DNA from 4 places in the Pseudoalteromonas sp. J010 genome. Region 2 is predicted to be linked to each of the others. Evidence: predicted binding sites of a transcription regulator. Region 2 holds the regulator's gene; each other region holds the start of a gene.
What was found. The regulator sigma-54, encoded in region 2, starts transcription at its own class of promoters, with help from an activator protein. The targets are predictions, from matches to a motif close to GTTGGCACGNNNNTNGNNT.
Positions count from the first base shown of each region.

Region 1: the regulator sigma-54 is predicted to act here: its motif matches at 2,620-2,638, upstream of flgB (flagellar basal body rod protein FlgB).
Region 3: the regulator sigma-54 is predicted to act here: its motif matches at 1,448-1,466, upstream of EAG18_RS17185 (DUF2884 family protein).
Region 4: the regulator sigma-54 is predicted to act here: its motif matches at 2,628-2,646, upstream of EAG18_RS09070 (flagellar basal body rod protein FlgF).

Region 1 covers NZ_RDBW01000013.1:104,533-108,463, reverse strand. The annotation lists gene flgA (flagellar basal body P-ring formation chaperone FlgA) at 1-79, opposite strand, end outside; gene EAG18_RS09105 (chemotaxis protein CheV) at 220-1,152, shown strand; gene EAG18_RS09100 (protein-glutamate O-methyltransferase CheR) at 1,168-2,001, shown strand; gene flgB (flagellar basal body rod protein FlgB) at 2,672-3,082, shown strand; gene flgC (flagellar basal body rod protein FlgC) at 3,085-3,516, shown strand; gene EAG18_RS09080 (flagellar hook assembly protein FlgD) at 3,533-3,931, shown strand, end outside.
Region 2 covers NZ_RDBW01000005.1:90,448-94,378, reverse strand. The annotation lists gene EAG18_RS04370 (PTS sugar transporter subunit IIA) at 1-79, opposite strand, end outside; gene hpf (ribosome hibernation promoting factor) at 81-368, opposite strand; gene EAG18_RS04360 (RNA polymerase factor sigma-54) at 398-1,897, opposite strand; gene lptB (LPS export ABC transporter ATP-binding protein) at 1,944-2,669, opposite strand; gene lptA (lipopolysaccharide transport periplasmic protein LptA) at 2,666-3,220, opposite strand; gene lptC (LPS export ABC transporter periplasmic protein LptC) at 3,210-3,764, opposite strand; gene kdsC (3-deoxy-manno-octulosonate-8-phosphatase KdsC) at 3,761-3,931, opposite strand, start outside.
Region 3 covers NZ_RDBW01000033.1:13,244-17,174, reverse strand. The annotation lists gene EAG18_RS17200 (DUF2721 domain-containing protein) at 1-336, shown strand, start outside; gene EAG18_RS17195 (cytochrome c) at 424-876, shown strand; gene EAG18_RS17190 (hypothetical protein) at 1,029-1,214, opposite strand; gene EAG18_RS17185 (DUF2884 family protein) at 1,502-2,287, shown strand; gene EAG18_RS17180 (PLP-dependent aminotransferase family protein) at 2,280-3,755, opposite strand; gene EAG18_RS17175 (DMT family transporter) at 3,864-3,931, shown strand, end outside.
Region 4 covers NZ_RDBW01000013.1:100,095-104,025, forward strand. The annotation lists gene EAG18_RS09055 (flagellar basal body P-ring protein FlgI) at 1-310, opposite strand, end outside; gene flgH (flagellar basal body L-ring protein FlgH) at 322-1,005, opposite strand; gene flgG (flagellar basal-body rod protein FlgG) at 1,022-1,810, opposite strand; gene EAG18_RS09070 (flagellar basal body rod protein FlgF) at 1,827-2,591, opposite strand; gene flgE (flagellar hook protein FlgE) at 2,715-3,931, opposite strand, start outside.

The DNA of each region.
Region 1 (3,931 bases), on a different contig from region 2:
AGTGGCCATATCCTATGCTTATAAAATGAGCGAACAAACAAAAAAATTGAATGTAACGGGTTTTTTTTAACAAACTCATGATGTTTCGACTATGCTTATGGGGTGAAACAAGGTATAAAGATTCTGCTTTAATAACTGCACCTAATCAAGGGTGGTAAACCATATCAGAGTCGAAGCAAAGATCGTTCCGATTAGCGGTTTATACAGTAGGAGATTGAAATGGCAGGTATTTTAGACTCGGTTAACCAACGAACACAACTGGTTGGTCAAAACCGTCTCGAGCTATTACTTTTTCGGCTTCAAGGTCGACAACGCTTCGGCATCAATGTGTTTAAAGTCCGGGAAGTGCTGCAATGCCCAGCACTCACGAGTATGCCAAAGTCAAACCCTCTCATCAGGGGGGTAGCCCATATTCGTGGTCAAACTATTTCTGTGATAGACATGTCACTTGCAGTAGGTGGGCCACCTATTCAGGATATTCGCAATTGTTTTATTGTTATTGCTGAGTACAACCGCTCCGTTCAGGGCTTTTTAGTTAGCGCTGTCGAGCGTATCGTCAACATGAACTGGGAAAAAATAATGCCGCCACCGTCTGGTGCAGGCCGTTATTCCTACCTGACAGCGGTAACTGAAATTGAAAATGAATTAGTTGAAATTTTAGATGTAGAAAAGATTCTCAATGAGATCTGTCCAATCAATACAGAAGTGAGTGCCGATATTGTATCTGATGGTGAGATGCAAAAAGATCTTGGTGAACGTATAGTATTCATTGCTGACGACTCAGCTGTTGCTCGTAATCAGGTAAAACGTGCGCTTGAGCCTCTGGGTGTTCAAACCGAGCTGGCTAAAAATGGTAAGGAGGCGTTAATCAGATTACGAGAGATAGCAGAAGTAGACTGTCAAAATAATGTCACTGAACGCGTTGGATTATTAATTTCTGATGTTGAAATGCCTGAAATGGACGGCTATACATTAACAGCAGAAATAAAAGCGGATCCGAAATTAGCGCCATTGCATGTAATACTTCATACTTCATTGAGTGGTGTATTTAATCAAGCGATGATAGAAAAAGTCGGCGCTGATGATTTTATTGCAAAGTTTAACCCTGATGAGTTGGCAGCAGCGGTTAAAAAATGGGTTCACTGTGATTAAAGCTGGTGGTAGCACTTGGAAAATAAGCATTTAGAGCAAAAAGAGTACGATCAATTTAGAACTTTTTTGGAACAACAGTGCGGTATTGTGCTGGGTGACAATAAGTTATACTTGGTTAAAAGTAGGTTAGCCCCTCTTATGGCTCGTTTCGGTGTGGAAACGCTTTCATCTTTAGTGGCTAAAACGCTTAGTCCACATGAGCGGCAACTGCGTGCCGCCGTGGTTGATGCAATGACCACAAATGAAACGCTTTGGTTCCGCGACACTTACCCATTTGAGTTAATCAAAACCAAAATTTTGCCAGAGTTTAAAGACTTAAGGCGACCGGTAAAGATTTGGTCTGCTGCCAGTTCGTCAGGACAGGAACCGTATTCGATAGCGATGTCGGCGAATGAATATACAAGCAAGAGCCCAGGCTCGCTGAAAATGGGTGTACAAATTGTAGGCACTGACATATCTAACACTATGTTAGATATGTGCAAGAACGCAGAATATGATGCACTTGCACTAGCCAGAGGCTTATCCCCAGAGCGCAGGAAGAAATTTTTCACTGATAGTGGTAATGGCATGGCAAAGGTGGTTGAGCCAATCCGCAAAATGGTGAGCTTTAGGCATTTGAACCTACTTGATTCTTATGCGCTGATGGGAAAGTTTGATGTGATATTCTGTCGCAACGTGCTGATTTACTTTGCACCTGAGGTGAAGGCCAAAATAATTTCGCAGTTTGCGCAATCACTTAATCCAAAAGGGTATTTGTTTTTGGGAGCCTCAGAGTCAATGGCCGGGTTAAGCGATGACTTCAACATGATCAGGTGTAATCCTGGTATCATTTATCAGAAGAAAACTTAACACAATAATGGCAGCAGGGAAGCTTGCCTGTTGATTTATTGCGGTACAAAAACGCTGTACCCAGCAGGTGCCTTAAACTTTGACAACAACTTCACTAACTGTAACAGCCTCTTTCATCTAGTGAGCTATTTTTAGACTCTAAATTCTTACTGATAATATTAATCCACTTAACCAATTTGAGCTCGGAATAATAACTTATTATCCAGCCGCTGTGATCCCTAATACCAAGTACCTTAATTAAGTGGTCTATTTTGAGGCGAGAAAATCTTGTCAATAACCCTGCTTCCGCTGAGGTAACTACGCTCTGTAGGCAGGCAAAAATTTCACTATTGAGTTGGCCTAAATAAGGCATTTTTAACGCAGTTCGCATCAGGTTCACTCCTTCAAATTGAGTCAGCATTATACAAACCAGTACCACTCCGCCAAGTTACTTTAAACGCTCTGCCGTTATTTAATTCATATAGGTATCCTCTTGAGATTGTCACAATCGTGAAAGTCATTCCTTTAATGCTGATAAAAATTCCCTATATTGTACTGTGTAAACTGATGCAGAGAATATTAAATGCTATCTGTATACTCTTATCTTATTGAATTATAAGAACTAAAAATTATTTTCTAATTGGCCTAAATATTGCTTTTATCTGATGAGTCAAATTTTTGGAGTGAGATAATGGCAATCAGTTTCGATAAAGCGTTGGGTGTACATCAGCACACCATGCTACTTCGTTCTCAACGTGCTGAAATTTTAGCAAGCAATATCGCAAATGCAGATACTCCAGGATATAAAGCGAAAGATATCGATTTTGCGAGTGCCTTGAAAGCGGCAAAGTCATCGCAAAGAAGCGGCAATGATATGGTCAGAACAGATGCCAAGCACCTAAGTGGTGGTACTAAAATGAGTAATTCATCTGAGCTATATCGTTCGCCAAATCAAGCAGATACAGGTGATGGTAACTCAGTTGATATACAGGTGGAACGAAACTTGTATGTACAAAACGCATTAGAGTACCAAGCCAGTATGCAGTTCCTATCTGGTAAGTTCAAAGGGCTTAAAAAAGCTCTAGGTAGTCAAGGGGCATAACGATGAGTTTATATAACGTTTTTGATATAGCAGGTTCTGGCATGAGTGCACAAAATGTGCGCCTGAATACGACCGCGAGTAATATATCTAATGCAAACTCCGTTAGCTCTAGCCAAGATAAAGTATATCGAGCTAGACATCCCGTTTTTGCCGCTGAACTTACCAAGGCCGCAGCGTCTCAAAGCAATGCTGCCGGTTCATCTGTAGGAGTTAAAGTGCTGGGTGTAGTTGAGAGTGATAAGCCACTTCAAGTGGAGTATAACCCCAATCACCCCAGTGCAGATGCAAATGGCTACATTTATAAACCGAATGTGAATGTGGTGGAAGAGATGGCAAATATGATTTCAGCGTCCCGTTCATATCAAACCAATGTACAAGTTGCAGATGCAGCAAAACAGATGCTGACAAAAACGCTGCAACTAGGCCAGCGCTAATTGGGAGTAACAGCTGATGAGTAATAACGTAAATGCCACATCAACGGGTGTAGATTCACTCTACTGGGACAGGCAAAAGCAGGCCGAGGAGCAAAAGCCCAGGGATGAGTTGTCGCAAGAGGACTTTTTCTCGCTACTTACTCAACAGCTGTCCTTTCAGGATCCGAGTAAACCTGCTGATAACGACCAGATGATTGCGCAAATGACGAGTTTTACAATGGCTGAGGGGATTTCGAAGCTAAATGAGAACTTTGACTCGTTAGCTGCATCTATGACTTCAAACTCGGCACTACAAGCATCAACATTAATTGGTAAAAAGGCGTTGCTGGAGTCTACGACATTAGAGCATGGTGGAGATTCCTTATCAAAAGGCTCTGTTATCGTGCAAGAGCCAGTACAGAATTTATCCGTAGGA
Region 2 (3,931 bases):
ATTCGAGAATACGTTTTTTGCTACTAAAAAGGACCGCAGCTTTGCTACAGTCCTTATTCACTAATTCACTTAATTTCATTTTAGTGTCGAGTGAGCTTCTCTTTGTGTTTAATTACTTGACGGTCTAGTTTGTCAATCAGGCCATCAATTGCTGCATACATGTCTTGATGCTCTGTTGATGCAAATAGCTCGCCGCCATTTACGTGCAATGTTGCTTCTGCTTTTTGAACTAGTTTTTCGACATCAAGGATCACATGAACGTTATTGATATGATCAAAGTGCCTCTCAAGCTTCGCAAACTTATTGGTGACATAATCTCTTAAAGAGTCAGTGATTTCTACATGGCGACCAGTTAAATTTAGTTGCATAAGCATTTTTCCTTCTTGTGTTTAACGTCTTATATCAAGCTTTTACGCTGATTTGACGGTGGAATGGCTAGGGATTCACGATATTTTGCAATCGTGCGTCTCGCTACCTTAATTCCTTGTTCAGCTAAAATATCTGCAATCTTGCTATCACTTAATGGTTTAGCAGTGTTTTCCGCAGCTATTAGCTTCTTGATGAGTGCTCGTATTGCTGTCGAGGAGCACTCACCTCCATTTTCGGTACTGACATGGCTTGAGAAGAAATACTTCAGCTCAAATATGCCCCTTGGTGTGTGCATGTACTTTTGGGTGGTGACACGAGAAATAGTAGATTCGTGCATATCAACCATCTCTGCGACATCGTTTAACACCATAGGTCTCATCGCTTCGGGGCCATGTTCAAAGAATGCCTGTTGTTGTTGCACAATGCAATTGGTAACTTTCAATAAAGTGTCATTGCGACTTTCTAAGCTCTTAATAAACCACTTTGCTTCTTGAAGGTGTGAGCGAATAAACTGGCTATCAGTACTCGATTTAGCAGTTCTCGACATCGCAGCGTAGTGGTCATTTACTCTAATCTTAGGCATCGCATCAGGGTTTAGCTCTACAACCCAGCGGCCTTTCACTTTTTTTACCGACACATCTGGAATGACGTATTCGGGCTCTTCATGAATAATACTCGCAGCTGGCTTAGGGTTAAGACTGTGGATCAGCGTCATAACTTCTTTTAGCTCAGCTTCTTTTAAGCGTGTTTTTTTCGCTAAGGTACGGTAATCACGGCTAGCAAGTAAATCAATGTGCTCGGTCAGGATCATCTTGGTTTCGGTGATCCACGGTGTGTCAGGTGCAAATTGATTTAACTGAATACATAAACATTCTTGCAAACTTCGTGCAGCAATACCGACAGGGTCAAACAACTGGATACGTTTAAGTACGGCTTCGACTTCATCCAACTCTACCGGCTCTTCACTGTTTTCATCATTGATACTTTCTAAAATATCTTCACAGGAAAGCGTTAAAATGCCAGACAGATCTACCGCTTCGATGATGGCAATAGCAATGGCTCTATCTGTTGGGCTAAATGGCGTAAGTTCTAGCTGCCACATTAGGTAGTCGTGTAGTGATTCGGAAGTCTCTCCCTGGTAGACGTTATCATCATCAGGTAAAGGAGCTGCGCTTGATGCTGGTGCAGCACTCATATATTCATCCCAAGTCACATCCATGGCAAGATCATCACTAACCGTTTCTTTGCTCATGGCGGTATCTGAGTCCATTTCATACTCGCTGACAGGCGCTTCATCTGAGCTTTGCTGACTATCGTCCGTATTATTTTTATCTTGGCTGTGTTGTTCAGTACTTTCTGCGTCAGCGGTATCGCCTTCTTCCACTTCCAATAGTGGGTTGCTGTCCAACGCTTCTTGTATTTCTTGCTGTAGATCCAACGTACTAAGCTGCAACAGGCGTATGGCTTGTTGCAGTTGTGGAGTCATTGTAAGTTGCTGCCCCATGCGCAGCTGTAATGATTGCCTCATGTATCTCTAACAATCCCTTTTAACAGTTATTAATACTACGTCTTAACTATAGCTTGAATTGTTCGCCTAGGTAGACATCTCTTACGGTTTGATCCGCTAAAACATGTTCTGGCGTACCAGCGGCGATTAATTCACCGTGTGAAACGATGTAGGCTTTTTCACATACGTCCAGCGTTTCTCTTACATTGTGGTCGGTGATCAGTACACCGATCCCACGATTTTTAAGGTGCTCAATGATTGTCTTTATATCTAACACTGAAATTGGATCAACGCCAGCAAAAGGTTCATCTAACAAGATAAACTTAGGGTTAGCGGCTAAAGCACGAGCAATTTCTACCCGTCTTCTCTCTCCTCCAGATAATGCCATCCCTTGAGAATCACGGATGTGTTGGATATTAAATTCATCCAACAACTCATTCAGCTGAGCTTCTCTTTCAACTTTAGACAAATCTTTGCGGGTTTCCAAAATAGCCATGAGGTTTTGATATACCGTTAGCTTCCTAAATATGGATGATTCTTGAGGTAAATATCCAATCCCTAGGCGTGCGCGACTGTGCATCGGGAGTAGGGTGATATCCTCATCATCGATTTGTATAAAGCCTTTGTCACTTGGTACTAAGCCCACAATCATATAAAAGGTAGTGGTTTTCCCCGCACCATTAGGGCCAAGTAAACCAACGATGCTACCTGCTTCGACACTCAGTCCTACATTTTTGACAACTTGGCGACCTTTATAGCTTTTTGCCAAGCCTGTTGCTTTGAGCTCGCTCATGAATTGTTACCTTTTTCCTGTGGATCTTCACTTTTTTCCACGTTGGTGTCAGATTTCTTTTCAACAGGAACCAAAATTGTTCTGACCCGAGAGTCGCCCTGTTCAGAGCGTTCGGCACTAATGAGTTGCTTTTCGATATGATAAGTAATGACTTGTGCACTACTTTTTTGACCCGCTTGCGATATTTCAGCATTGCCAGTAAGTACTAATTTTAATTCGGCAACATCATAGCGAATTTCATTAGCCGCTGCGCGTAAGGTTGTACCATCTGCCTGAGCTTCTTCAAAAACCGCAGGGTTGCCAGTAGCAATTAGTAGCTGCTTATTTGAACCAAGCTCAGCGCGGCGGTGCACTTCCAAACGATCAGCATTGATTTTTCTTGTGCCATGAATAATGACAACGTTTTGCTCGAAAATGCCTATGTTACTTTGCAGTTGAGCTTGCTGACGGCCAGCGTCGATAATGACTTCATTTTGCTCTGCAGCAGCTGCGAAAGTGGAACTTGCGAGCAAGCCGACGAAAACTAATTTGTTAATTATTTTACTGGTCATAATAAATTGTCTTTGTATGGTTGATGAGCTCAATCAGCTGTTTTTGCAAGTCTGCATGTAGGCCTTTACCGGTAATTTTAAGGCTAGGGCCTGTGATAATGACGGGGTGTTCTGATTTCATCAACTTTTGTTTAATTTCAACCCTGACATTGTCGGCATTGATAGTACTGATCATTGCGTCTGGTGTGAGGTTTTTTGCTAAAACATCCCCTTCTAAAATCAGGGTGTTGTTCTCGTATAATGTGGCTTCCAATGCGCTTATCTGCCAATTTTGCTCACCGTTATATAATGTAAAAATGGGTTTTGCAAAGTGGCTAAAACCAAGATCTTGATAAAGTTCCATTTTATCAGCAGTCACATGGTAGTTTAGTAAGCCATTTTCACTGTAGGTAGTCTGCTCTAATGCGGTCGCCACATAATCGGGCTTAGCAAGTGGTTCATCGTCACTTTTCTTGTTGGTTTCTGATGCGTTAAACATCGGCGACCACAGCCAAATCATCAGCGCACTAAAAGTAATGAGCAGAATGACACGAAGCACAGTCATGTACTTGACCCTGTAGTGGTAAGAGGGTGGTTTTGGCTGAGCATGAGCAGATCTGTTAACTCTCTGACGGCGCCAAAGCCTCCCGGCATCAAAGTGGTATAGTGGGCAATGCGTTTTATCAGCGGATGTGCATCATTCACGGCGACAGCAAAGCCAACTTGCTCCAT
Region 3 (3,931 bases), on a different contig from region 2:
GACAGAGCGCGCTTGCTAGATAGAAAAATCAATAGCACACAAGACGAAGAGCTAAAAATGCACTTTTGTCGTGAAATGCGAGCTTTATTAAAGCGCTCTCGCTTTATTCATATCGCATTTAGTATGAGCGTCCTTAGTGCACTTTTAGTTTGTGCCGTGGTTATGCTCCTGTTCATGTCACACTTGTACAGTATGCCACTTGGCATTACGCTGTCAGCTTGCTTTATCGCTGCAATGGTTTTACTGATTGGTGCATTTGTTTCCTTGCTAGCAGAAATTTTTCTTGCTACCCGTAGCATGCGTCGAGGTATGATATTCAAAGATATTGAGAGCTAACATCGGTAAATTATCGATGACATTCATCGCAATTGTTTGCTTGTATTTAAAAGTTACACTGACAATAGGGAAAATAATTAGGGGTTTATGACTATGAAGAAACTACTTACCGTCACACTATTAAGCTGCCTTGCGGCAACCGCACAGGCGAACACCATGTTTGAATCTGCGGAAGATGCCATTCAATACCGTCAAGCATCTTTCCAGCTGATCCGCTTCCAAATCGGTAACATGGGGGACATGTTAAAGGGCAAAGTACCTTTCGATGCTGAAGCATTTAAGCAACGCGCACAAAATGCTGCACAATTATCAAAAATGCCATGGGAAGCTTTTATCGAAGGTTCAGATAAAGGAAGCACTGACGCACTACCGGCCATTTGGTCAGACCGTGCTGAGTTTGATGGCAAAGCCAAAAAGTTTGCCGAATACGCACAAGCATTAGCGGTAGCTGCAGAATCAGGTGATAAGAAGATCATCGCTTCAGCATTTAAAGACTGGGCGAAGGGCTGCAAAGACTGTCACCAGTCATTCAAAGACTAAACAAAACAGCCGCGTATGCGGCTGCTTATGAGGTCTGTGAGCTGGTGTGTAATCCGTTTCAGGCCTTTATACCTCTGGCCTTACGTCATCCAACCACCCTATTATCTAGCGATAATAGTATTCACAACTTTATTCGTGATAGACGTACAATATCAATCGTCAATATAGTCGAAATCATCGTCGCCTAGATTTCTACGTAGGCGTTTTTGCTCTAAGTAGTCGTCTAGCTTTCTTTTGACTTTACGTTTTTGCTTATCATGTTGGTTACGACCCAACTTTTCAAATTCATCATCAGCAAAATCATCATCAAGCGCATCGTAAGAGAATGTCTTACCCACAACTTACTCCAAATAATATAGTCATTAATAAAATGAGAACCGTCTCTCAAGATCACTATTTAGCGTTAAATTTGCATTCTGAAAAGTGAGACTTTTTTGTCTTCACAATAAAAAATTTTTATCGGATTGTAGAAAGTGATAAGAATAGCTAAATTTTAGTCAATCCCATTATTTTTTAAACACTTCATTCCACACCTAAAAATCGCAACACTTTGATTATATTAAACTTATTAATTGGCACCTTTTTTGTAATGTCATATTTGTCACTGAGCCAATAAGGATTGACCATGAATAAAATTATCTTACTAACCGCCGCAACAATGATGAGCACCACAATTGCAGCGCATGAACAGCATACCGTTACCTTTAACGATGAAAATTGTGAAGTCGAGTTTCAAAATGACGTTCGTATCACACCGGATAATTTAGTTATCACCACAACAAGCCATGCAACAGCAGAGATCACCAGTCAAGGAACCCTTACGCTCAATGGCGACACTATACCCCTCAATCAACAACAACAAGCGATGCTAACGCAATATAGTGAACAATTAAGGGGTCGACTGCCCCAAGTTGCCAATATCGCCTTTGAGGGCATCAAACTAGCAGGAGTTGCGCTCAACGAGGTTGCCACAACATTCAACCTTACCAATCTCGATGATATTCATGCAGTGATAAACGATTTTGAAACCCAAGTGCACGACACATTTTACCAACAAGGTGCATTCGTCATGGGCAAACAAACCTTCGATGACTTTGGTAGTAACTTTGATGAGCAATTTAATGAAAAAGTAGAAACCGTTATCAAAGGGGCGATGATGCAATCAATCGGCAGCTTACTTGTGACGATTGGCACTGAAATGTCAAACTCAAATGGTGATATGAGTGCTTTTGAGCAACGTATGGAAGACTTTGCGACACAAATAGAGACCAAAGTGACACAACAAGCAAAAGCCATCGAGCAAAAAGCCGACAGCTTATGTGGTGAGTTTGAGCAGATAGCCCATCACGAAGCCATTGTTGCAAACGCTATTCCTGAGATGTCCGCCTATCAGTTATTTAAATTTAAGTAATACCACTAAAGGGGGTCAGATCCCCCCTTTTTCTTTGTATTTCAGCCAGTTTACCCAATGTCACAATGGCTTGTTCCAATTCATCTGACCATGGTAAGCCATAGCTTATACGAATACAGTTTTGATATTTTTTACTCGCGCTAAAAAGCGTGCCAGGTGTAATGCTAATACCTGCTGCTAACGCTTGCTGGAATAAAACAGCGCCATCTACTTGCTTACCCAAATCTAGCCACAGCACGCACCCACCTTTGGGGCGACTAACACGAACCTCATCCCCAAATGCAAAATTTACCGCAAGGATCATGCGATCGCGATTTTCAATGAGCCGTTTGCGAACGAGCTTTAAGTGGCGCTCGTATCCTCCTGAGCTGAGAAAATCCGCTAAAGCCCATTGGTTCATCAAAGAGGATGAACAACTCAATGCGCGTTTGATACGCTTCGCTTTTGCACTAAATTGCGACGCTACCATCCAGCCAACTCGGTAGCTTGGTGCTGCCGTTTTTGAAAAAGAAGCACAGGTGATCACTAACCCCTTTTTACTGTAAGCCTGCGCAGGTATACCACGCTGTTCGGTAAAGTAGAGATCGCCATATACATCATCCTCTATCAGCACCACCTCTCGCTGCTCCAGTAACTCCACTAATTGCGCGCGTCGAACATCTGGCATATAACTTCCCAGCGGGTTACTTATACTGGTAGAAAAGACGCAAGCACGAATATCATGTTTATCCAAAGCTTTCTCTAAATCATCAAGCCAAATACCATCGTCAGGGCACACTGGTATTTCAATTGCTTTCAGCCCTAAGTTTTCTACTAGCTCAACAATGCCGAAATAGCATGGCGACTCGATAGCGATGACATCACCGGGGTGTGTTACCGCCTGTAGCGCAATTGCCAGCGCCTCTTGAGCACCATTAGTAATAACCAGCTCATCCATGCTAACTGCCAGCCCCATATCCAAATAACGCCGTATTATTTGTTTTTTTAAACTATCTAAACCATCCATCGGACCATAATTAATCAACTCGCTGCCAGCTTCTTTCATCACTCGGCGCATTATTTTTGCAAGCACCTGCTCCGTACCTGCGATCGCAATTGGATTTGCAATCCCCAGTGGCACAGCGTGCGATTGATGAATGCCACAGTACACCTGCTCAATCAATGCTTGTTTATTCACAACGACAGGGTTGGCTGGCAATCTTGCGCGTTTCGGTGAATGTTTTACAGGAGGATCTTCACATAAGAAATAACCTGACTTTTCTTTCGCGATGACCTTTCCTTGCGCCTCTAGTGTTTGGTAGGCCTGCTTAACTGTTGGAATACTGACATTCAGATTTTGCGCCATTGCGCGAAGTGATGGCAGTTTTTCTCCCGGCAAAATAGACGCTTGCTCCGCCATTAATAAAATCATTTGGATTACTTGTTGATATAAAAAAGCGGATTGCTGACGCTCGATCACTGTACTCATAAATAAAATAATCTGTATAGGTTTAAAATAACAAATTCTGTATATAGCTTATACAGAATAGCAGCGTACACTACGCACATCTACTGTTGTTTTAATTTAGAGCCGATCATGAAAAATCTGTTTCTCTATACTATTACCGTGTTGATATGGGGCTCAACTTGGCTGGCCATCGAGTA
Region 4 (3,931 bases), on a different contig from region 2:
CAGGCTTCACAAAAGGAGGCAAATCAGCATGTACTGCCACCGCAGCCACATTCTTGATTTTCGGCTTAAGCGATGCGGGCATAGTGATCCCAAAGCTATTAAGCATTGCTTTGAAGCTTTGCTCTGTGAATCTGGTTTGCTCCCCAGTTCCAGGAAGACCAACCACTAGTCCATACCCCACTAGCTGGTTCGAACGAACACCTTCAACCATACTGACGTCTTTTACCCGCTCTGCAGCAGCGAAGGATGGATAAAGTATTAGTGATGCAGTAACGCAACTAAAGAGAAAATACTTAAGAAATTGAATCATTTTCTGCATCCTTAAAATGGCATGATGGCACTCATGAAGAAACTAGTTAACCAACCCGCACTTTGTACTTCTTGTTGATCGCCTTTACCGGAATATTGGATCCTCGCATTCGCAACTCGATTGGATTCGACCGTGTTATCGGCAGTCACATCTTGCGGTCTAACCAGCCCTTCCAGTCGAATAAACTCTTCTCCGGTATTAAGTGTTAACCACTTCTCCCCACGGATCACCAAATTTCCATTAGGTAGTACACGCGTCACATTCACAGAAATATTGCCAAACAGACTATTTGACTGATTCGACTTCGAATCGCCTGAAAATGACGAGCTAGATTTCGCACCAAACTGAATTGCTTCATTACCTATGTTTATTGCGTTGGCACCCAAACCAATAATGGGATCTAAGCTTGAGTCACTTGACTTATCTAACTCTGAATTAGCTGCTTTTGTTGCCTGAGTCGTCTCGCGTAGCACGATCGTAATAATGTCCCCGACCCTCAACGCTTTTTTATCTGCATACAAATCATTTGAAAATTGTGTATTAAACAGTGATCCTGTCGCTACTATCTGTACTTGGTTATCTTCAGGATAAATCGGTGCATAATACGGGTCATCACGCACCACACTTTTGTTTTGGGTCGTACTACATCCAGACAATGCAGCTACCGTTACTATGGCCAAATATAATGCACGCATATTACCCCCTACCCAATTACAACTGCTGGTTAATGTAGCTCAACATCTGGTCAACAGATGAGATAACTTTAGAGTTCATTTCATAGACACGCTGCGTTTCAATCAGATTAACTAATTCTTCAGTAACGTTTACGTTCGATGTCTCAAGTGCTCCTTGAACGATTTTACCAAGCCCTTCTACACTCGGGTTACCTTGCACTGGGGCACCGCTTACCGCTGTCTCTGTATATAAGTTCTGCCCTATCGGCTCTAGACCTGAAGGGTTAATGAAGTCACTAATAGTCAACTGGCCAATAACAACATTTTCAGCTTGACCAGCAACACGGACTGATACTTCACCGTCCTGCGATATAGTGATTGATTGAGCATCATCAGGCACGTTCATCTCTGGCAACACTGGGAAGCCCGCACCTGATGTGACGACGCGACCTTCTTCATCAGTGGTAAATTGTCCGTTGCGAGAATAGGCCGTCGTTCCATCCGGCATTTGTATTTCAAAAAAGCCAGGGCCTTGGATCATCCAGTCTAAAGAGTTTTCTGTACTCAACATGTTGCCTTGTGAGAAATTCTTTTGGTTCGCCACCACTTTAGCACCGGCACCAAGCATCAGACCTGAAGGCAACTCTGTATCCTGAGAGCTTCTTCCTCCTGGCTGGTTAATATTTTGGTATAACAAATCTTCAAAAATCGCACGACTCTTTTTATATCCAACAGTACTGGCGTTAGCCAAGTTGTTAGAGATAACTGAAATATCGGTTTGTTGTGCATCCAAACCGGTTTTACTTATCCACAATGCAGGATTCATAATTTCTACCTCACTCTTAAACTATGCGTAGGAGCGAAGTGTGTCGCTCATCTATTTCTTCAGCTGTTTTCATCAGCTTAATTTGCATTTCAAATTGTCTTTGATGATTGATCATATCAACCATCTCGTGAACTGGATTTACATTAGACATTTCTAGGAAGCCGCTCATCACTTTGGCGGTAGGTGATACCTCACAAAAACCGCAGAACCCATCTTCCAAAGTGTCTTCTTTGGGCCTGAATAGGCCGTCATTTCCTTTTTCTAGTTTGCTACCATCGGCCTCTATAATCTTTAGCCTATCAACAACCTCTAGAAAATTAGCAGGCGCTCCTTGAGGACGAACTTGAATAGACCCATCATCGCTAAACACCACTTTATCTACAGGTATAGGCAGAACAATCGGCCCACCTTCGCCAATAAGTTGACGCCCATGAGCAGTAACTAACGCACCATCATTACGAATATTTAACGTACCAACTTTGGTATATGCTTCTTCGCCTGATGCGTCAACAACACTGATCCAAGACTTATCATCAACAGCTATATCTAGCTCTCGACCTGTTTCGACTATTGCACCACCAATCATATTGGTTCCAGGGCGCTCTTGCATCGCAAACACACGCGTAGGTAACCCTTCACCAAATGCCTGCATTGAACGAGCCTGCGCAAAATCCGCTTTGAAGCCAGTCGTGTTGGCATTTGCAAGGTTATTCGCTTTTAGCGCCACACCGCGTAAGCTTTGCTTAGCGCCTGACATTGCGATATACACCATTTTATCCATGACGATGACCTATAAAATTCTAACTTACTATAAGCAATGCAAGCTCAATGCCAAAATGGCGAGGGGTTTTTGACGGGAATAAAAAAGGCTGCTTGAGAAGCAGCCTTTGGAGGGCATAATATATTATCGTATCTGTAATATATTCTGTTGTAATGTTGAATTAACTTCGAGTGCTCGCGAGTTAGCCTGGAAATTACGTTGTGCGCTTATCAAGTCAACCAGCTCATTAGTTAAGTTTACGTTTGACTGCTCTAAGGCTGAAGAGCTAATACTGCCTAAAGTACCAGTGTTAGGTTCCCCTGCCAGTGGTTCACCAGAGGATAGACTCTTCTTCCATTCAGTATTGCCTATCGCTTGTAGGCCTTGTGAATTTGGAAAACGTACTAATGCAACTTGACCTAAATAAGTGGAGTCGCCATTAGTGTAAGATGCTACCACCTTACCATCAGAACCAATATCAATTCCCGCCAAACGCCCAACAGTGGCACCATCTTGCTCCAATGCTTTTACTTCAAACCGACCTGACGAGTATTGAGTCGGCAGCTTTTGCGCCGTGTTTGCTTCATCACGCCAGTTTACAACAATATCATTGGGGAAAGTCGCACCGTTATCAAGCAAATTTGACATACCAATTGTCGGATCCGTTGCGTCTTGCGGACCTACTAGATTGAGCGGGTTAAAAGTCGTTCCGGTATTATTATTAAAAACTAGCGGTGTTGCTGATGGGTCAGCAGCAGTCTGTGATGGAATACCACTGGCATCAAAGCGAAATACACTGACAGGCGTATACGGAATAGGCGGTGTTGCCGTCGGGTCAATCTGCCTTGCGTTATGGTTAAACGGTTTGTCGTCTAACGTTGCATAGGTCGCCCATTCATTGTCAGCTGTTTTTCTGAAAAATAACTGTAGTGTATGAGACTCACCAAGTGAATCATATACTGTAATAGCCGTTCTGGAGTTATACGACGCGCGTTGCTCTGGGTCAAACGCAATCGTCGGAGGCTGAACCGTCGCGTCAAGGTTGAACGACGTATAAATCTGAGATGTGGCACGAGGCGAGCCTGACGCGTCTGGGATTTGCACTGGTGACGTGGTACTTAAGCTCAATGATGTGGTATCACCTGTTGAGGGGTCAACAGGGAAACCCTGTAAATAGTCACCTTTGGCGTTTACAATAAAGTTGTCTTTATTGAGTTTAAACGCGCCAGCTCTAGAATACGTGAAGTCCTGTGACTGCAATGAGTTTGACATGGCAAAATAGCCTTCACCCTCAATCGCCAAATCAAGTGAATTCTGTGTAAATTTTAGTGAGCCTTGGTGAAATTGCTGCGCGACCATAG